Linked DNA regions of Thermogutta terrifontis. The protein of the gene in region 2 binds, or shares a complex with, the protein of the main gene of each other region. Links are inferred from orthologs where the notes say so. Each region holds a gene or a part of one and is shown on either strand. Other genes may lie near its edges.

What was found.
Region 1: the proteins of THTE_RS10875 (region 2) and THTE_RS17010 are in contact, whole or in part, in a solved structure (PDB 1A0O), measured with the Escherichia coli proteins. The link is inferred for Thermogutta terrifontis from one-to-one orthologs.

Annotation. Positions count from the first base shown.
Region 1 is NZ_CP018477.1:4,587,198-4,597,982, reverse strand. What follows is about bases 3,560-7,089. They hold THTE_RS17010 (chemotaxis protein CheA), read left to right. Parts: upstream 3,560-3,931; coding sequence 3,932-6,889; downstream 6,890-7,089. Other genes in these bases: THTE_RS17005 (chemotaxis protein CheC), read left to right, coding at 6,985-7,089. Outside these bases: THTE_RS17020 (metallophosphoesterase family protein), read left to right, coding at 1-771; THTE_RS17015 (hypothetical protein), read left to right, coding at 768-3,371; more of THTE_RS17005, read left to right, coding at 7,090-7,602; THTE_RS17000 (chemotaxis protein CheD), read left to right, coding at 7,670-8,173; THTE_RS16995 (cytochrome-c peroxidase), read right to left, coding at 8,233-9,633; tRNA (adenosine(37)-N6)-dimethylallyltransferase MiaA, read left to right, coding at 10,024-10,785. UniProt on the Escherichia coli protein: Involved in the transmission of sensory signals from the chemoreceptors to the flagellar motors. CheA is autophosphorylated; it can transfer its phosphate group to either CheB or CheY.
Region 2 is NZ_CP018477.1:2,918,418-2,928,617, forward strand. Bases 4,755-7,699 are described here. They hold THTE_RS10875 (response regulator), read left to right. Parts: upstream 4,755-6,015; coding sequence 6,016-6,384; downstream 6,385-7,699. Other genes in these bases: THTE_RS10870 (polysaccharide biosynthesis/export family protein), read left to right, coding at 4,755-5,710; THTE_RS10880 (sugar phosphate isomerase/epimerase family protein), read left to right, coding at 7,117-7,699. Also shown: THTE_RS10850 (ParA family protein), read left to right, coding at 1-23; THTE_RS10855 (ParB/RepB/Spo0J family partition protein), read left to right, coding at 16-1,020; THTE_RS10865 (PP2C family protein-serine/threonine phosphatase), read right to left, coding at 1,484-2,806; more of THTE_RS10870, read left to right, coding at 3,365-4,754; more of THTE_RS10880, read left to right, coding at 7,700-8,037; THTE_RS10885 (3-keto-disaccharide hydrolase), read left to right, coding at 8,098-9,087; THTE_RS10890 (sialidase family protein), read left to right, coding at 9,761-10,200. UniProt on the Escherichia coli protein: Involved in the transmission of sensory signals from the chemoreceptors to the flagellar motors.

The DNA.
Region 1 (10,785 bases), 1.7 Mb from region 2 along the record:
CCCGGACATAAGCTAACTTTGCCATCGCGAAAAGATATTCTCCCCACGAATCCCGACGACGCCCTTCTCATTGGCCTGTTTCACGCGACGGTGGCAGATTATTTCCCACCCCACGTGATCGAAAGCGAACGGTGTTTCTGGATTTCCCACCGAGAAGCAGCGGAGCTTGGCTACGATTACCTGGCCCTTGGACATATCCACAGCCGAAGAGAATGGCTCGCACGGCGCTGCGTGGCGCATTATCCAGGGCCACCGGTGGGACCACGGCTTTCGGATCCGGGCAGCGGTTGTTTTTCCCTTGTGAGATGGGATCACGGTCAGCTTCGCATTGAATCTCTCAGTGAGGCCGGTCTTTTGGGCTGTGCCTGGAAAATCCTGGAAATCCACGTGCGGCCGGACGAAACTGCCGAGCAACTCGGGGAGCGTATCGTCAGGCAGTGTGGGGATGGCCCTTCGGAAAACTCCGTCACATGGATTCATGGTGTTCGACTCACAGGTCACACGCTGTGTCCTGATCTGGTGGAGCAACTCAAAAAGTTCTTGTGCGAGAAGGCCCTCCCCTGTGTGGTGACGGCCGAGGGGCTGGAACAACTGGTGTCTCCGGACATTGAAGCCCTGGCTGCGGAAGAGAGCCTTGTGGGATATTTTGTACGGCAGTGGCAGGAGTGGAAACAGAAAGGCAACGTGGCTGCCCAAGAGAGTACCGCGGTCCTTCATGAGGGGCTTCTGGCCCTGGGATGGCGACGGACGGAGGGGCGATCCAACTCATGACGCGGGTTGTCTTAACGGCGCTGGAGGTGGTCAATTGTGGTCCCTGGCGGGGGCGGCATCGGTTCGAGTTCTCGAGGCAGGGCCTGTGTGTGTACTGTGGCCCGAACGAAACAGGCAAAACCACCCTGCTTCGTCTCGTGGCGGCGATTCTCTGGGATTACGATCCACCCGACCGTAACTGGTATGTGGCCGAGGGACCGTATCAGGCAGCGTTGGAATACGCGCGGATCCCGATTAACAAAGATCGAGAAAGCGCCTCCGCTACCTGTGACGGTGAGTTTCGTGTGGAGCGCGATTTCCACACCCACCGCGTGGAACTTCAAACCAGGGCAGAAGAAGGCTGGAGGCCTCTCCACCTATCTCGTCACCGGCGGCGCGGACGAACCGCTGATGCCGAGCAGTGGACGTCGCTGACCCAGAAGTACTTTGCCTCCATTTCCGCCGAAGCGTTCGTCCGCCTGGCGATGCTGAGCCCTCCGTTTGATCCACAATCGGACGGCCAGGGGAGAATCATTCAATCGTTGATCGCCGGTGCGGGAGAGAATACCAAGGACCAGGCCCTCGGCCTCCTCCTCAAACGGCATCGGGACATCACCAGAGAATCGCGGGCGGCCGGGCTTGCCACTGCCGATGCCCGTACTCCCGGTGAACTGGATGAACTCCGTCAAAAGCGGCAGGAGCTCGAAAACGCCATTCGTCAGGCGGAACAGCACCTCGAAACGGGACTGCGTATCCGTGAAGAGATTGAAGGTCTGGCGCGATCGATCAGCGAAAAGGAAAAGACCCGGCAGGACCGGAAGCTGGAACTGGAAGTGCTGGACCGTGTCCGCCAATTTCGTCGGGAACATCGCCTCAAAGCAGAGACCCGGGACCGCCTGAAAAAAGCAAAGGACGAGTGGCAGCGCCTCCTCCAGGAAGAAGCGACGCTTCAGGTAGCCGCAGAACAGTTTCCCGTGTTTTTGCGGAAGGCCACCCCGGAAGCACGAAAACGGTGGTATGAACAGTTGCAGGGCTACCGGGACCTGGCCCGAGATGTGGCCGAGAGAGCCCGCCGACTGGCTTCTTCGAATCCCCGGGAACGGTTTGCCGACGTTTGCCACTGGCCGGAAGACGCACCCCAGCAGATTGAACGTCTTCAACAAGAGATTGACCATCTGAAAAAGGCGGAAGAACGGCTCGCGCAATCCCGGTTGGAGTGGCAGCGGGTTCAGCCCGTCATTGATCGCGGACGCCAGTGGCCAGTGGTTTTGGGTGGGGCTGCCGTCGGGGGCGGAGTTGTCGCAGGGATTTTGGGTCTGCTCGGATACGTGCTGTTGGGCGTGGTTGCGGGTTTGCTTGTGGCGGTGGCCGCGGGATGGGGCATCTCCCGGGTCTATCGACCCACACGCTGGCCGGCAGAGTACACTCTCCGCCAGCAGGAAGTGGAACAGTGCGAAGAGGCGTTGCGTCAGGTGCGGGAAAGCGTGGAACGAGTGGCGAGCAGCATTGAAGCGTGGGCGGGTACCCGGGATCTCAAGCAGCTCCATCGGGGACTGGGACGCTACCAGGCTTTCCTGGAGGCTCGCGAAAATTTTTCTCGGGAGCAGCAAAGTCTGGAAGAAGCGCGGGGCCGTCTGCTGCTTGCTGCGGTGCCGGAGGAAGTTCTCGAGCTTTGCGGTATTCCCCCGGAGGAACGCACCAGTTCTGGGCGGCTCTTGGAAGAGGCACAGCTCGCGCAGGGATTCAAACTGCTGGAAGAATTTCTCCACTGGGAACAGAAGCATGGTTCACTCGAGCAGCAAAGGGAGACGCTTCTCCGCAGCGTGGGAGTCTCAACAGGGCAGGAACTAGAAGAGAATCTGAAGAAGGTTGAGGAGGATTTCCACATCCTTCTCGCGGAGCTGGGCCAGTTTAAGCGGGAAAGTCCGCTGGCCGAAGATGCGTGGAACTGGGAGGCCGACCATTTGGAGCGTGAGGTGGGCCAGCGCAACGAAGAGCTGGCGAGGCTGGAGCAGACTCTGGAAGAACTTCGCCGTCAACGCAACGACCGGGAGACGGAGCTTGCACGCTGGGAAGGGCAGAACATGGTTAACGTGGCTCGGGCTCGGGAAGAATTGGCATCCATCGACGAGCAGTTGAAGCAGTTGGAAATGCGTGCCAGGGCGATTGTCCAGGCTTCCCGATTGATTGGGGAGGCCTACCAGCTTTATTCATCACGCCATCGGGAAGCATTTCAAAAGGGGATCAACAGACTCATGGCCGACTGGACAGGACGCCAGGATCGCGAGTTCTGCGTCGATGGGGATTTTGTCGTCGGTTTTCGGATTTTTGCGGGAAACCCGAACGGCCAGGAGGTCTTCGGGTGGGAAAAATTGAGCCAGGGCACGCGGGATCAGCTCGCGCTGGCCATCCGCTGGGCAGTGCTCGATCGTCTGGCAGGCGAGGTCATTTTGCCGCTCCTTCTCGACGATTGTTTCCACATGTGGGACGAGAACCGACGCGAAAATCTGCGACAGTTTCTCCACGCACATCCCGAAAGGCAAATCATCCTCGTCACGCACGATGAGCGCTTTCTCTCATGGGGACAGCCGGTCGTCCATCACCGGTTGCAGGAAGAATAATTGTCCAGGGCTGGCCGCAGGTGGTGCGACAGCACCCATTGCATCAGACAGACGCTTTTCCCGAACCGCCCCGAAATCGAACTGTCTTTTGATTGTTCTCCTTGGTGCGTTTCCGCCTGAGGGTGGGTGAACCGCGCCAGCCGGTCGCTAATTCACCTTTTTCTGAAAATGATGCAGAGGCCATAAATCCGGATTGAGCCGGGTCGGGGCGGATCGGTGGCACAAATCGACTCTGCGAGCAACCGGCGATCCACCATCCATGGGAATAACCGGGGATTCACCGCCTGGTTCGGGAATCCCGCGTCATAAGCTCGAACCGGAACAACCCACTTTCGCGAGTTGCCATGTCATTTTTGCGACCTATCTTTTCTTAGCCAGATGAAGAGAGGTCGCCTCTCTGAAGAGAAGGATTCGCATTCCCGCCATACGATGGGAATCCATCGCCAATTTTAGGAAATTTCCAACAGGGAGGTCGCGGAGAGGCATGCCGCGAGTTTTCCCACCCAGGTAGCTGGCATTTGTCACCCGCCTGAACGACCTGCCAACGAGAAGCTGTGACCATGGATGCTTACCTGAGCGATGACATGTTTCAGGAAATGCTGGGGGATTTCCTGGATGAAGCCACTCAGCTTCTGGATCGCCTCAATGAGAACTTGTTGACGCTCGACGAGTGGTTGCGGCAGCGGCCACCCAGCGACGCCACCACGTTTGACGTGGAAACTCTGAATGAAATGTTTCGCGCCGCCCACAGCCTGAAAGGGCTGTCGGCGATGCTTAATCTCACCAATATCAATCAATTGACACACAAGCTGGAGAATCTGTTCGATGCGGCACGGAAAAATGAGCTGCGGCTTGATCACGACGTGGTGGACTTGATGTTTCGGGCCGCCGACCGCTTGCGGGCAATGGTGGAAGCCCTCAAGGATCCGACGCCTGAACCGATTGAGGCGGCCGATGTCGTTGAGGCGATGATACGCGTTCTGGAGGGAGAACGAGCCAGCGCGTCATCCCTGTCCAGGCATGTGGAACAGGTTCTCGATCACGCCGTGCAGGGAGTGCAACAGGTTCTCACCGAGGAGGGATCGCCACCACAGGAAAGGCCTCTCTCGTTGGCCGTGCCAAAAGAGTTTCTGGACCGCGCTATCGCGGAATTCCAGCAGGTGACCGATGAGGCCGATCTTAACTCGAAATATCTGGCCCTTTTCATTGACGAGTTGGAGCAGGGCCTCGACTCGTTGAGCGAGACGCTGGTGGCCGTGGAAGGTGGGGGCACCCGCGAGGAATTGGAGAACATTCTCTGCACCGCCCACCGGATCAAAGGAGCGGCAGCTTCGGTCGGTTTCCATCGGGCCTCGAAACTGGCTCATCTGATGGAAGATGTCCTTCAGATGCTGCTTGATCAGGGCAAGAGTCTTACCTCCGAGCTCAACGATTGGCTGCTGAGGGCCACGGATAGCCTTCGTGAATTCCTGGAACAGCTTCGCCAGGGAACAGCTCCCACGGTAGATTTCACGCCCGCTGCCGCAGCATTGCTGGCTTATCAGCAGGTGGTGGCGCAGGGGGTAAACCGGGCGGAACAGGTGAGTCGCCATTCTCCGGAAAATAACGAGGTTGCGCGCTCTGGACAGCCTCAACCGGAGGAGAACGCGTCGAATCAATGGCCGCCGGCTCAACTCCTGGAAAAAGCCCGTGAATTCGATCGAGCGGTCATTGTCGGCCGCGTCGAGCTGCAACCCGGTTTACAGTTGAGTGGACTGAAAGGCCAACTGCTCCACGAAAAACTCTGCCACATCGGCGAGGTCCTGGAATACATTCCTCCTGTCGACGAACTGGAAGATCGCGAGACCCTTCCTGCCGTAGAGTTCATCGTCGCCACCGAGAGATCCCTGGAGGAAGTAACCCAGGTGCTCCGCGTGGGAGGGGTGCGGGGCATTAAACTGCATCCACTCACTCCCGAACGGGTTGTCTCTCCAGGCAATGCAGCAGTTGGGAACAGCAAATCAGACGGGGTTGTGCGCGGCGGGGCAGCACAGGCAGCAGTAAAAGGGAACACGGGCCTGCCGATTTCTTCAACCCATCCAGATGACCAGGGAAACACCAAGGCGAAAACCGCGGAATCGGCCAAGAGTGTGGAAACACTCCGCGTGGACATTGAGCGTCTGGATCAGCTCATGAACCTGGCCGGCCAGCTTGTGATCACACGCGCAAGGCTGACTGAACTGTCGGAAAAGCTCAAACAGCGGTTCCACGGTAATCGGGCTGTTCAGATACTGCGCGGCGTGAAAGACTCCCTGGAAAGGCTTGCCGCCTGGTCAGACGTTGATGGGCCATCGCGCAATTCAGCAGGTCTCAGCCGCCTTTCCTGGAATCGGCTGGAGAAAGAGCTGGACCTGCTCAGCCAGGAACTGGAAGCAGTTGCCGAAGCCCGCGTCGCTGTCAACCAGCTTATGGAGGCCGTCCATCAGCTCGATCGTGTCACGGATGGAATACAACGGGCGGTGATGGAGACGCGGATGGTGCCCATCGGGCCACTCTTCAATCGGTTTAAACGGGTGGTCCGCGATGTGACCCGTCTGAATGGGAAACACATCCAGCTCGTGATCAATGGAGAAAAAACCGAGCTTGATAAACGGATGATCGATGAACTGGGCGATCCGCTCATCCATCTGGTCCGCAATGCCGCGGACCACGGAATTGAGCCGCCAGAAGTGCGGGCAAAGCTGGGCAAACCGCCGGTCGGAACCATCACGCTCAACGCTTTCCATCGTGGGAACTCCATCGTGATTGAAGTGAGCGATGATGGGAAGGGGCTGGATGCCGATCGGATTCTCAAGAAAGCCCTCGATCGCAATCTCATCAGTCCTGCCCAGGCAGAAAAAATGTCTCGCGAGGAGATTTACCAGCTCATTTTTCTGCCCGGCCTGAGTACCGCCGAGAAAGTCACGGAGGTCTCCGGCCGCGGAATGGGCATGGACATCGTCAAAGCCAAGATCGAAGAACTGAGCGGTGCCATTGAACTGGCGAGTGAACCGGGCGTGGGAACAAAGGTCACCATCAAGTTACCGCTCACCCTGGCGATCTTGCCTAGCCTGCTGGTGCGGATTGACGGTGACGTCTTCGCCATGCCCATCGAGGCAGTGCGTGAGATCGTGGCCGCCCGTCGTGATAACCTGACGACCGTCCACGGGATGAAAACCGCCCGCATTAGGGACCGCGTCATTTCGGTCATTGAGCTGGGAGAGGTGTTTGCCTCGCACTGCTATGGGTCGTGTTTCGGGGATGGTTCCCGCGAAGAAACAACCCTGGTTGTTTTAGGTGACGAGGAGCACGAAGTCGGGCTGGTGGTGGACGAGGTCCTCGGCGAAGAGGATGTCGTCATCAAATCGATCGCTGAAAACTATCGCAATATCCCGGGTATTGCCGGGGCGAGCATTCTGGGGAACGGCCGCGTGTCGCTCATTCTCGACGTGGCCGCCCTTTTGGGCATGATCGGACGTCGGAGTGCGGCATATTCATGAAGGAGTGCGTGGCTTCGAGAACAAGGGGTGGAACGGAGTTCGGTGTCTCGTGTGTCCTTTTTAATGAGCATGCGTGAACTGTCAAAGGAACACTCATGACCAGCACCGTTGCAACCAACCGAGCAGAAATCTTTCGTCCCCTCTTTGCCGCTGCCACTTATGATGCGTCAGCGGCGATGTGCCGGTGGACGGATGGATTGATCACCCTGACTCTCGATGAGGTGCGGGAAATCCCGCTTCATTCAGTGACCAGCGAACTCGGATTCGGCGATGACCTCCTCACCATGGTGATCCTGGGGGTCGAATCGGATCCGGGCACCGTGCTGATCCTCACTTTCGACGAGGATAACGCTCGACAACTGGCGGCCACTTTAACCCGACGCGTTCGCAACACCAGTCCCGAATGGGATGAACTGGAGATTTCGGCGCTTACGGAAACAGGCAACATCTTGGGATGTGCCTACATGAACGCATTGACCCGATTGCTCGGCCGTGCCATCATCCCCAGTCCGCCGTATTTCGTACGCGATTATTTTGCCAGCGTCATCCAGCAGGCCCTGGTAGAGCAGGCTGCCGCATCGGATATGGCGCTCATTGGTCGGACCGGGTTCCATCGTGAAGGGGAGGCCCTGAACTGGCACGTGCTTTTCGTGCCATCTCCAGAATTCCGTCGGATGCTGGAAAATGCCATCGCCATCAAACCGAAGAACTGAATTCAAAAACCGTCCCAGGCACCCAAGGAAGACAAACCACCCATTGAGATAACGGTAGGGAATAACCATGCACAGTCTGGCAAATCCTGGAACAATTCCCGTCAAAGGACAGGCGATCAACGTCGGGATGGGCCAGATCGCCACAGGTGATCGTGCCACCCAGTTCACATCGGTTCTCGGATCGTGTGTGGCGGTTGTCCTGTGGCATCCCCGGCTGAGCCTGGCGGCCATTGCCCATGTGGTGCTTCCTAAATCACATGGGCAGAACGGTCAGCCGGGAAAATTTGCCGATACGGCGATTCCCTACATGCTGGAGCAACTCGCCAGAATGGGCTGCCCCAAACCGGGACTTGTGGCGAAAATTGCAGGCGGCGCGAACATGTTCCGCGTGGGTGGCCCCCTGCAAATTGGAGACGATAATGTTGCGACTATCCGGGAGATTTTGAAGATGGCGGGCATCCCCATTACCGCCGAAGATGTGGGAGGAACTCACGGAAGAAAAATCACCTTCACCTGCAGCACCGGCGAAATGCTCATCGAGATTGCCGGTGAGAAGGCGAAGGTGATCTGATTGATCTGTGTCAGCACCCGCTCCTGCGATGAGTTCAGGACTGCGGCGAAAAATGATGGTTACGGCAGTTGGGGCGGCTCAACTTTGGGAAATTCGCCGGAAAGGGCCTTCAGGAACTCCACAAGGTCCTTCTGTTGCTCGGGAGTGATCTTGGCTTCTCGAACGGTGTCGAACTCCTCGGATCGGTGGGGATTATCAATTCCACCCGCCGCCATCACGGCGACCGCTTCCTCAAGTGTGGCGGCACTGCCGTCGTGGAAATACGGAGCCGTGTTGGCAACCTCTCGCAGGCTGGGAACACGGAACTTGCCGAAATCCTCATCCTTTCCCGTGACGGCCTTGCGGCCTTCGTCCGGCTTTTCCTTGTTCATGCCCACACCCGCGTTGTAGAACTCATAGCTGCTGAAAAGGGGTGGGGTGTGGCAGTCCGCACAGCCAGATTCTTCAAACACCTTAAGCCCGCGCTTCTGCGCCTCGGTGAGGGCGTTTTGATCACCCGCCCGATACCGGTCATACGGTGAATTGCCGCTCAGCACCGTGCGTTCAAAAGCGGCGATGGCCTTGGCGAAATTCTCCGGCGTGACCCCTGTTCCGAACACTTTCTGAAACAGCTCCTTATACTGGGGAATCCCGTCCAGTGTCTGCACCATCCCCTCGATGGTGTGGCCCATCTCGATCGGATTGGCTACCGGTCCCAGCGCTTGCTCCTCGAGGGTTTTCGCTCGACCATCCCAGAACTGCGAGGTTGCATAGGCGGCATTGATAACGGTGGGGGCATTGCGGGTGCCTACCTGGCCGTGGATGCCCTTGCTCGTTGGCGTGTGTTCCGCCCAGGCCATGTTTGGATCGTGGCACGTCGCGCAGGAGACTGAGCCATCCGCACTGACGCGCTTATCAAAGTACAACATCTTGCCCAGCTCGATTTTCTCCACGGTCATGGGATTGTCTTCCGGAATGGGGAGAGGGGGAAGCCCCAGCGGTACTTTAACTTCGTACGGAGTTCCCTGAGGGGCTGCGCTCTGCGCTCCGGCGGGCGCGGATTCAGCGGGCTTCTCAGCAGGACTTGGGGCCTCTTCCTTGGGTTTTTCCGCCGATTCCTGCGGCGCGGCGGGTTGCGCAGGTTGGCTCTCGGTTGCTGGGGAGGTCATTTCCGGAGCGGGCATGGCCTCCTGCTGCGCCGGAGCTGGGGCTGTCTCCTGAGTCTCAGGCTTCGCCGCCTCCTCGGAGGGTGCCGGCTGCTGCGGTTGCTCGGCCGGTTGTGCCTCACTGGGTTGAGGAGCTGCCTCAGTTGTTGAGGGCGCCGCGGACTCGGCCGTACTCGGCGTGGCTTCGCTTGCGGCGGGCCCTGTTGTATGCGCGGCCGGTTTTTGCCCGCGCTCAGTGGCAGGTTTTGGACAACCGGTCAGGAAAGCGACAGCGATCAAACACACAAGCCATCGGGAAAGTGTTTTCTGCAGCATGACCATCCTCCACTTGCCAGCCAGAGTTTGCCATCGGACTACCGGGCAAACGGACATTTCACCGCGATGTTTCCAAAAAGATACAAGCCGTTTCCACATCCGCCGCCCGCCTTGCCACACTCTCGAAAGCCTGACGCAATCCGATGCGGAATTTCGTCAGTTAAAATTCATCGCTCAGTTTAGCCGGTTCATGACTCGATGCAAGAGTGGGTCGGTGCCATGATAGAAAATTTTACAAATTGGGGTCTTGACGTGCGTGGGCCGGCTGACCGGCGAATGATCCCCGACGCTCGTCAGCCGTGCTTATGTCAGTGAGAATTACTGGTATCGGAGAGCGTCCCGGAGCCTCACCTCTGCCAAGCTGTTCCCGTCGGGAAAGAAAGCCTGAAAATGCCTTACGAAAAGCGCGTGGATATTCAGGACGCGTTGTTTCTGGTCGGTCCGACCGCCTCGGGTAAAACCGCGGTGGGGATTTGCCTGGCCGAGGAGCTTCGCGCGGAGATCGTCTCCCTCGATTCGATGGCCGTGTACAAAGGGATGGATATTGGAACGGCCAAACCCACGGCAGCAGAACGCAGCCGCGTCCGTCATCACCTGATCGACATGGTCGAGCCCTGGGAGGACTACAGCCTTGCCCGGTACCTGGACGATGTTCAACGGGCTCTCACCGACATCCGGTCCCGGCAACAGAGAGCCCTGTTTGTTGGGGGAACGCCTTTGTATTTAAAGGCCTTGCTGCGGGGCATGTTTGAAGGGCCGGGCGCGGATTGGGAATTCCGCGAACAATTGCGGGCCTGGGCCAACGCCCACGGGCCGGAGTCGCTCCACGCGAGGCTGATCTCCGTGGATCCAGACGCTGCCCGCAAAATCCACCCCCACGACCTGCGGCGGATCATTCGGGCGTTGGAGGTTTACGAAAAGACCGGCCAGCCGCTCAGTCACTGGCAACGGCAGTTTGATCATCCGTCAGAAGTGGCAAAAGGCCGTGTGCTCGTCCTCGATTGGCCCCGGGACTCGCTTTATGAGCGGATCAACCGGCGGGTGAACCAGATGTTTGCTGAAGGTCTCGTGGAGGAGGTGAAAAGCCTCCTGGGCAGGGGCCGGCCGTTCAGCCATACCGCCCGACAAGCCCTGGGCTATCGGGAAGTTCTG
Region 2 (10,200 bases):
TGGAGGTTTTGGAAAGTGAGTAGAGAAAAACGCCTTGGACGTGGTCTGGAAGCCTTGCTGGGTCGTCTTGATGCTGTCTCGCCTGCGGACGAACATCCCGCTGCCGTCCCGGGCGACACGCTCGCCCCGGATTCTCCCTACCCGGATAGAGCCGGTTCTGGGGAAAGCTTGTCGCCGCGAAAGAGCGTCCCGGAGGTGAGGCGGATTCCCATCGACGACATAGACCGAAATCCTTTTCAACCCCGCCAGGAAATTGATACCGAAGAGCTCATGCAACTAGCAGAAAGCTTATCGACACACGGATTGCTGCAACCGATCGTCGTGCGTCGCAACGGCGATCGCTACCAACTTGTGGCCGGCGAGCGGCGTCTGAGGGCGGCCCAAATAGCCGGCTGGCAAGAGGTGCCCGCTCGCATCGTCCAGGCTGACGACCGGCAACTCGCGGAATTGGCGATCGTCGAAAACCTTCAGCGGAAGGACCTCAATCCTCTGGAAAAAGCCCTCTGCTTCCAAAGATATCTGGAAGAATACGGGGCGACGCAGGAAGAGCTCGCAGCACGGCTGAATCTCGATCGTTCCACGATCTCCAATTTCATCCGCCTCCTCGACCTACCTTCGGAGGTGCAGCAGGCCCTGCGGGAAGGACGCATCACCCAGGGCCACGCCCGCGCCTTGCTCGGACTGGAATCGGAAGAGGAGCAAATCGCTCTCTGCCGCCGAATAATCGAAGAAGGATGGAGTGTGCGGCGGGTGGAAGCAGAGGTCCAGCAGCGGCAACAGGATGGGGGAACTCAACTGAAGATCATCCGGCCCGAGTCAGGACAAAATCCTGCTCCAGCAGATGATCACATGGCTTTACTGGAGCAGGAGTTCCGTGCCGCGCTTGGGCTTCGTGTGTCCCTGACGCACAACGGTCGGGGACGCGGCAAGCTCATTGTCCATTTCAGGAATCACGAAGAGTTTGAACGCCTGCGCGAACGGATCTGCGGGGGTGAGTTCCCCCAGGCCGCGGGAATGTGAGCCCCGCACCGTTTGAAGGCCGCGCGGGCGACAGTAACCGAGTTCGCGTCGATAAAGTCGTCTGCATGTCAACGCGTCAGCGGCCATTGAGCATGGAAGCCGATGCGTGATCTGGAAAGATATGCAAAGCAACTTCCGACGGTCTTGGCGGAGACTCGCCCGCCGTGACGCGGAACAGGCATTAGGCCTCATTCTGACGCGGGCATTGTCATTGCTTCGCGGACGCCGGTCCCTTGTGGAGAAGTGCCGCGATCCTCTCTTAACATTCGGGATCGGCGGGGGTAAGATAAAACAAGACGAAAGAATACCGCAGGGGTGTGACCACGCATCGCGGCATGCCCTGTGGCGCGGGGCGTAGCGCAGCCTGGCTAGCGCATCTGCTTTGGGAGCAGAGGGTCGCCGGTTCGAATCCGGCCGCCCCGATTATATGGGCAGTCCGCCGCATGAGGCGGCGTCCTCCAATTCATAGCTGACGGAAAAAGGGGTCGTTTGGCGCTGGGTGAGTCTGTCGTCTCTGTTGTCGGGCGCGAGTCATCACATGGTTGATCGCCCGACACGCGTCGGCAATTGCCTCTCCCAATCGGTCATCTCGGGCGGCTACGGCGGACGTCCGCAGCTTCTCAAGTAGGGACCAGTCAATGTCCCAGTTTTCCTGGCGTGCCGCATCCTCCAGCTCGGCCAGAATCTGCAGAAGATTTTCCAGCGTTTCGCGGCGGAAAGCACAGTTCGCGGTGCTGTAGGGAGCAGAGGGATTGCCGAGTCGCAGCACTGGCCCGTCGGTCTGTGCGGGATGTGATAAAAGGTAAAAACCGAAAAACAAGGCGACAAGCGGCAAAATCAAAATCCCCCATACAGATGGGTGCGCAAGTAGCTTCAGTTGCGCCACTCCAAAAAGGGCCACCGCAAAACCGATAATGCCCACCGCGATACAGAGGTAACCGGCCAGCCGAATCCACCGACTCCGTGCCGGGAACACAGCGTCCCCCGTGGCATCTCCCGAACTGGCACAATGGGCCGTCGCCTTCACACGCACCACGGTGACGGTGATATTGTCGGGACCGCCACGCAGGTTCGCCAGGTTGACGAGAGTCTCCACAGCTTCCGCCGGGGGAAGGGCGCGGACAATCTGTCCAATCTCCTCATCCGACACCTGTCCGGAAAGCCCGTCGGTGCACAGGACAAAAATATCGCCAGGCTGAACGGGGAAAGGCCCTTCAAGGTCCACTTCCACGTCCATCTGGGGGCCCAGTGATCGGGTGATGATATTCTTGGGGACGTACTGAGGTCGAATGTCCTCAGGAAGCCGTCTCAGCTCCCACGCAAGGCTGTGGTCCTGCGAAAGTTGCTCGATGACATCCCCCCGGCAGCGGTAGACGCGACTATCCCCCACTTGCGCGATCCATGCCCCGGAAGGCAGGACCGCCAGCGCACTCACCGTGGTCCCCATCCCCCGAAAATTCTCATTGGCCTGGGCACACTGAAAAATTTCCTGGTTAGCTTCCCGCACGGCCTCTCGGAGGGCTTCCGGCGGCGGCAGATCGCGGAGCTTTCGGTAAGCAAGGGGAATAACCTCTGCCGCCTTTTTGCTGGCCGTCTCCCCGGCAGCGTGGGCGCCCATGCCATCAGCCACCAGGAAAAGATGTCCGCGGTCTAAAAAAGCCTGCTGACTGCCGGCAAGATCTTCGGCGTGGGCGTCTTGATTGTTGTAGCGGCGCAAGCCAATATCGCTTTTGGCCGCCACCTCAAGACAGTCCTTCCAACTCGTTTGCGTCAGACTACTGATCATTCACTTCGCGGCCCCCTGCGTTTGGGCCCGGGATTGACGCTTTATCAATTCGTGCGAGCGGTTTCCATCGCTGCCGGTTGAACGACGACAAAGAGGCGTCCCCCCGCATTTACTTATCGACAGTCCGGGACAATCCCCTCCCCCAAATTGCACACTCTTCTAGCTTTCGCAAATTCCCTGGCCCTCCGCGTCATTGTAGTCCGTCTGACACAGTAATTCCAACCCGACCCGCACCGTGGAACAAAAGTGGACCGTCATAACGCGAGGTTTCCTCAAGTCTGACGCCGCCAGCCATACGTGCCCTGTCTGTGCATATGATTGGGCACGCGTCCGCTTCCGCCGGATGGATTTGATCTCAAATGATAGTATAAACGGCAGTAACGGCAACAACGGCAATAACGGCTGCGCTGTGGTGTGTTGGTCGTAGCGATAATCGCAGAAGTGCATTTATGTCCGGATTGAAAGAGAAAATTCTTTTCTGTGGCCGATTGCGCTTTTAGCGTGCGGTACGGTGGCGCTTTAGCAAGCCACAGGACGGTGCAAGGAGGCACGAGTTGCATGTCCCTACGATTTTCGCAACATCCTTGGCAAAAACGAGTTCTAGGTGGGCTCCTTCTCGTCGGATCAATTCTCGCATTGGGGGGAAACCTCCATGCTGCCGATCAAATCTCCCGGCTGCCGTCCGTCTCTTTCAACGAAACAAAAAACATTTCGGATGAGAAGGACTCCATTCGGATCGCGTCTGCCCGCGTGCAGGCACCAGCTCCCCTCCCTTTGGAAGTGCTTGGCCTTCGCCGCTCGGCCAAACTGGAGCTAATCGCTCAACAGGCCGACTCTCTGACTGAGAAGGGGTACGACCTAGCCGGACGAGGCGCTTACTTCGCCGCCCGGGCACAGTTTCGCGCGGCCCTTATGCTGATTGCCCAGGGGCTGGATGCTGAAGAGGGGACATCCCGACATGCCAGCGCCCTGGCACGGGCTTGGACGGCCCTCTCGGAAGCAGAAGACTTTCTGGGCTCATCCAACGCCGTGATCGGTAACACCGCCCCGGCTGAGATTATTGCACGGCACGAAACTCCTCTCCTGAAGGATCAAACGTTCATCCAGTTGACGGCGCTCGATGCTTATCGCTGTTACCTGGCCTATGCCCAGGATCTTTTTGCCCAGTCCCAAGGACGCGAAGTTGCGGGGTCGATGGCCCTGCGCGGCCTGGGAAAACTGTACATGGCAATGGCCGAAGCCCCACAGCCCGGTGTCCGCGAACCGCTGGCCCAGGCGGTCGTGTTTCTCCAGGCAGCGATTCTAGTTTGCCCTGAAAACTACATGGCGGCGAACGATCTCGGTGTCCTTTTTGCCCGTGGCAACCGCTGGGTGGAAGCCTATCAAGCTCTGACGTATGCGGCGCGAATTCGGGGGGATCAAACCGTGCTATCAAATCTGGCTAAAGTACGACAGAAGCTCGGTATCAGTGACGCCTCCCCCGGGTATTCTTCAAAATCAAGTGGTGACACCGCCCGGCTTCAGTGGCCAACCGCAACCGATACACCCCCCGTCGTGTGGGTGACCCCGGATGCAGTGCAAAAGGCTGATCGGCCCTCGCAATTTCTGAGGTCATCATCCTTGAGGGAGCAGAACAATTCCGGCCGAGGTTTGTTCGGTTGGGGCATCTTCAGCAGCCCGGCCGAGAGTCGCGAACTACCGACAGAACAGGTGAACTGGTCGGCCGCCCCTGTCGTGAATTCCGCGGCACGGACTGACCCGGCAGAATCCGAAAGTACCTCCCTCTCCGGACCTGTCCTGCAACCGGTGCCAGACTCTACAACTCTTGCCAATACGTTGTCCCAGTCGGAAACCTGGACACCCAGTTCGGCATCGCCATGTCCCCGATGTGCCGTCGATGGGTCCACCTGTGATCCCAGACATTGGGGAGGATGGGAGCGCGCTCGGCTGATTGCGTGGGAACGGTATGCTCAGGGCGAGTATGTGGGCCTTGCCCGTTCTCCGCATGTCCCAGAATATCGGTTGCGGGTGGACGACGAACTGGAAATCGTCTACCGAATCACCCGGGAGGCTACTTTAAAACCCTACCGGCTCAATGTCGGGGATCAGATACGCGTTGAGTCGGCCACCGATCCGACCCTGAATCGGGATGTCCTCATCCAACCGGACGGCACGATCACGCTTCTTCTGTTGGGGCAGGTTAAAGCAACAGGATTTACGGTCACTCAGTTGCAGCAGCGGCTGGAAGAGCTTTACCGCCGGTACTATCGGGTGCCGTCCATCACGGTAACGCCAATCCTGGTCAACAGTAAATTGGAAGACTTGCGGGCTACGGTGGACCGTCGCAACGGAGAGGGAGGTCAAGCCCAAAAGGTGCGTATCACCCCGGAGGGCACAATTTCGCTTCCCGTCCTGGGATCAGTTCGCGCGCAGGGGCTGACGCTGCGCGAGCTTCAGCTCGAACTGAACGAGCTCTATCGTCAGGAAGTGGAGGGAATCGAGGCCATCCCGATCCTCGTCCAGCGGGCGCCGCGGTACATCTATGTGCTGGGAGAAGTAGCCAATCCCGGGCGATTTGAGCTGACCGGCCCAACCACGGTGATCCAGGCCATCAGCATGGCGGGAGGTTGGAAACCAGGAGCGAATCTGCGCCAGATTGTGGTCTTCCGCCGAGGTGAAGACTGGCGCTTGATGGCAACGATGCTCAATCTGGAAGCGGCCCTGCACGGGAACAAGGCCACACCCTGCGACGAAATTTGGCTATCGGATTCCGACGTGGTCATTCTGCCGAAGAGTTTCATCCAGAGGGCGGACGATTTTATCGAACTTGTCTTCACACGTGGCATTTATGGAGTATTCCCGCTCTCCGCAACAATCAACTTTTCCAAACTGAGCACGATCTGATCGAAAGGGCTGAATCCCCGCTGCGGGCACCATGCCGCGTGTGGCAAGGGGACGGCCGAGGCCCTTTGCGCCGACCTTCAGCCATCCTGCCAGGGTTGCGGGCTCGTCTTTCTTGACAATCGACGAGCGTAACCTAGATTTTGGCAAACGGGACAACGCCCAGGTCGTTGCAATTTAATGGGAATTGATCGACCCCTGGGCATCGCCGGGTGGGAACACCCGAACTGAAGCACAGACTCGTCTTAGGACTGACTTGTCGAGGGTCAATCTATTTCCAAACATTCTGATCGCGCAGAGGAGGAACCATGGGAGCTAAAGTTTTGGTGGCGGACGATTCCAGCACCATGCGGAAGATCATCATTCGCTCACTTCAGGCGGTGGGCGTTCAGGAGGCTGTGGAGGCTGCCGACGGGAACGAGGCGATTGCCCTCTTTAAGCCCGGGGAGTACAGCCTCGTGCTCACCGACTGGAACATGCCCGGCCGATCGGGACTGGAGGTCATTCAGGCCATTCGGGCACAAGACCCCAACGTTCCGATCATCATGGTTACGACCGAAGCGGAAAAGAGCCGGGTTCTCCAGGCGATCCAGGCCGGTGTTTCGGATTACCTGGTGAAGCCTTTCACCGCCGACACACTTCGTGAAAAACTGGAAAAACACGGCTGCGCGTGCTGAGGGGCTAAACTCCGCTGAACGTGAAATCCTCGGTTGGCGACCGCGACAAAAATGAACAGCCCGGGATATGGCTTGACTATCCCGGGCTGCTTCCCCCCTGGGCACATCATGTGTGGTCCGAGTTTGGCCTGGTCCACCGGTTCCGTTACCGCGACCCGCGCTCGCGGCTCGACCGGTCTGTTGCGTGACCCGGACATCCTTTCTTATCGGCAGAGAGACCCCTCCACTTGAAAAACTCCGCAAAATCGATTTGTCCCCTAAAAGCGGTGCCACCCTCGGGGTGGATCTCTACGATGGTGCGACCGCTTCTCAACGGGGTCGGTTGACCCATCCACACCGTTGCGAGAACGTGACGTGCCACCAGTGCAACGTCTCGTTGGGCGATCCATCAACGGCCCCGCCACTCCGGAGGGACGTGCTTGTCACGTCCGCCGTTTAACATTGGATCATCCTTTCGTTCGCAACGGGCACGACAAGCGTGCCCCTCCGAAGGGATCTGCAAAGCATCCGGCGCCGCCGAATGGACCGGATTCCCGTAGCGATAATTCGTGAATCGCTCCTCCAACGCGTTCAGCTTTTGGCCTCTCCCAGCTCCAAACGGCAACTGGGGATGTTCAGATACGCGGCTTGTTGACACTCTCCCTCTCGTGTAGAGAAAATCATTGCTTTGAGGGCTCTTGTGGCCCGAATTACCTTCGTGATGCTCAATCCTTACCACAAGGAGGAAACACCATGTTGCAACGGCGAGAGTTTTTGATGTCTGCTGCTGGTGTGGCAGTTTCCGCGGGTTGGGGGCTGGCCGGTGGATCGGCCGTCCTCGCAGCGCCAGGGGAGTTCTCCCTTCCCCAGCCAGGGGCGGAGCTGAAATTTTCTAGCCAGTTAGGCGTCATTCCGGGCAAAAGCCTCGAAGAAAAGTTGGACAAAATGAAGAAATGGGGCTTTGATGCTGTGGAACTGCCGGGAGATGTCGTCGGCAAGGTGGAGATGTATGCCAAAGCCGCAGCCAACGCCGGGTTGAAGATCAGCGCGGTGTGCTGGGGATCGGCAGGCGGGGCGCTGGTCTCCGAGGATCCCGCACGCCGCGAGCAAGGAATTCAACAGATCAAGGAGGTCCTGGCCGCTGCGGGAGAACTACAGTCCACCGGTGTCATCTTTGTCCCTGCCTTTAATGGCCAGACAAAGCTGACCAATCAGGAAATCCGAAAGGTGCTCCTGGATATCTTGCCGGGAATCGGCGAGTATGCGGTCAGCGTGAAAAGCCGGGTGCTCCTGGAGCCGCTCAATCGCGGTGAGGCATTTTTCCTCCGTCAGGTTGCCGATGCCGCGGCGATCTGTCGCGATGTGAACAGCCCGGGGATCTGCCTGATGGGGGACTTCTACCACATGTACATCGAGGAGCCGAGTGATTTCGCGGCTTTCGTTGCGGGAGGCCCCTGGCTCCACCATGTCCATCTCGCGTCGCGGAAACGTGTTCTGCCCGGTCAGGACGAGCGATCCTTCATCGACGGTTTCCGGGGGCTGAAATGGGTGGGTTACAAAGATTACTGCAGTTTCGAGTGCGGTGTGCAGGGCGATCGGGAGGTGGAAATCCCCAAGGCCCTGGCGTTCCTGCGCGATCAGTGGGAAAAGGCAACTTTGCCGGGTCAGGCGTAACACATAACACGTTGGCACACGATTCACGGTCGTTGTACCACTTGATGAGGAGGCGCTTCCATGAAACGACATCTGCTTGGCTTTGCCGTGGCCATCTTGGCGCTGAGTTACCTGGCGGTGGCAGAAGAACGACGTGCCAGAAACGAGATTATCGATCCGGCAGTTGCCGCCCAGGATCCCGACTTCCACATTCAGGGAGAATATCTGGGCGAAGGTGCCCTGCCGACCGGCGGTGAAGGGAAGCTGGGAGCCCAGGTCATCGCACGCGGTGACGGAAAGTTTGAGATGTACGTGCTCGTCGGCGGGTTGCCCGGCGAAGGATGGGACCGCTCCAAGCCGCGACTGCGTGGTGAAGCCACGCGGCAGGACGGTGAGGTGACTCTCCGCGGCGAGGGTTATGAGGGAACGATCGCCGATGGCGTTCTCACGCTGAAGCACGGTCACGGGGAGGTGAAACTCCGCCGCGTGGAACGCAAAAGCCCGACGCTGGGGGCAAAACCCCCGGAGGGCGCGGTGGTCCTCTTCGACGGCAAAAATGCCGACGCCTTCGATAATGGGACCGTTCTTCCCGATGGCAGCCTGCTTTCCGGGGTGACAACCAAGGAAAAGTTCGGTGCCTATCATCTCCACCTGGAATTTCGATTGTCTTGGATGCCCAAGGCGCTCGGCCAGGCGCGCTCCAACAGCGGTGTCTATCTCCATGACTGCTATGAGGTCCAGGTTCTGGACTCCTTCGGACTGACCGGCGAGGACAACGAGTGTGGCGGCATTTACAAGGTGAAGGCCCCGGATGTCAACATGTGCCTGCCGCCGCTGGTCTGGCAAACATACGACATCGATTTCACTCCGCCCAAGTATGAGGATGGTAAGAAGGTGGCCAATGCGCGGATCACCGTGCGTCACAATGGCGTCGTGATTCACGACAATCTGGAGTTGCCGGGAGCCACGCCGGGACGTCAGCCGGAGGGCCCGCCCCCGCGTCCCATCCATCTGCAGGCCCATGGCAACCGGGTCGTTTACCGAAACATCTGGCTGGTTCCGAAGGACTGAGCTGGCCCTTGGGCATGCAAACGGCGTTCCGATCCTGGCAGGAAAATCACGCAAAAAACCGGGATTTTCCGGCCTGTTCCCAGCCCGGCCTGTAAGCTAAAATTGAGTTGCTTACGAGGCACGGCTGCCGACTGCAGCGGGACCGGACGTCTAAGAAACAGGACACAGAAGAGTTGAGTTTCAGACAGGTCCGGCCGATATAATGCATCGGTAGCCTTGATAAACACGAGACAATGATCAAACCTCCCGTCGCATATTCCGACGGAGGTGCCAACCCTTACGCGTGAACCAGGGTCGCTTTCCCGGCTTGTGCAAGTGCACGCCTGACCCTCGTTCGTCTCGCAGCGACGCATCCAGTCGCAATATCGCGGGGGGTTTGATTGAACAAAACCGCCGGAACCCTTTTCCTGGGTTGCGGCGGTTTTTGTTTTTACCTGTGTTAAGCCAGTCCTTCCGCCTCAGCTTCGACACTGCGCATCCCGTCCGGCTTGCATTCCGAAAAGAGAGTTCTCAAAATGCGGGCAGAAACGGCGGCGTTAGAAAGGGTTGCCACTTGCGGTTCGGGCCTGAACGAGAGCATTGGAGCCGATCCGTAAACCAGGAAACATTTTCCATAACGGCCCGAGGGCCAGGACTCCGGCCCTTGCCCGATTAATCCGAGAGGGAAACTTGAATGGATACGGTGTGGGAACGAGCTCGATTGCTTCGAGTGGGTTGGGTGTGCTGCTTTCTGCTCGCCGCGTCGAGCTTCGAATCAAATCAAATGCTGCGGGGAGAGAACACCCCCGGGGATGGAACAGTCACCCTCGAGCTTGCCGACCAGGAAGATGTGTACATTTCCGGCGAAGAGGGCTACCACACATACCGAATCCCTTCCCTCATCGTGGCCGCGGATGGCTCCCTTCTCGCATTCTGCGAGGGTCGCAAACACGGCCGTGGTGACTCGGGGGACATCGATCTTCTGGTGAAACGATGGGACCCCACTGAGAAAGCCTGGACCCGCCAGTCTATCGTCTGGGACGACGGTCCCAATACCTGCGGCAATCCCTGCCCTGTTCTCGATCGCCAAACTGGTATCATCTGGCTCTGGATGACGCACAATCTGGGCGAGGA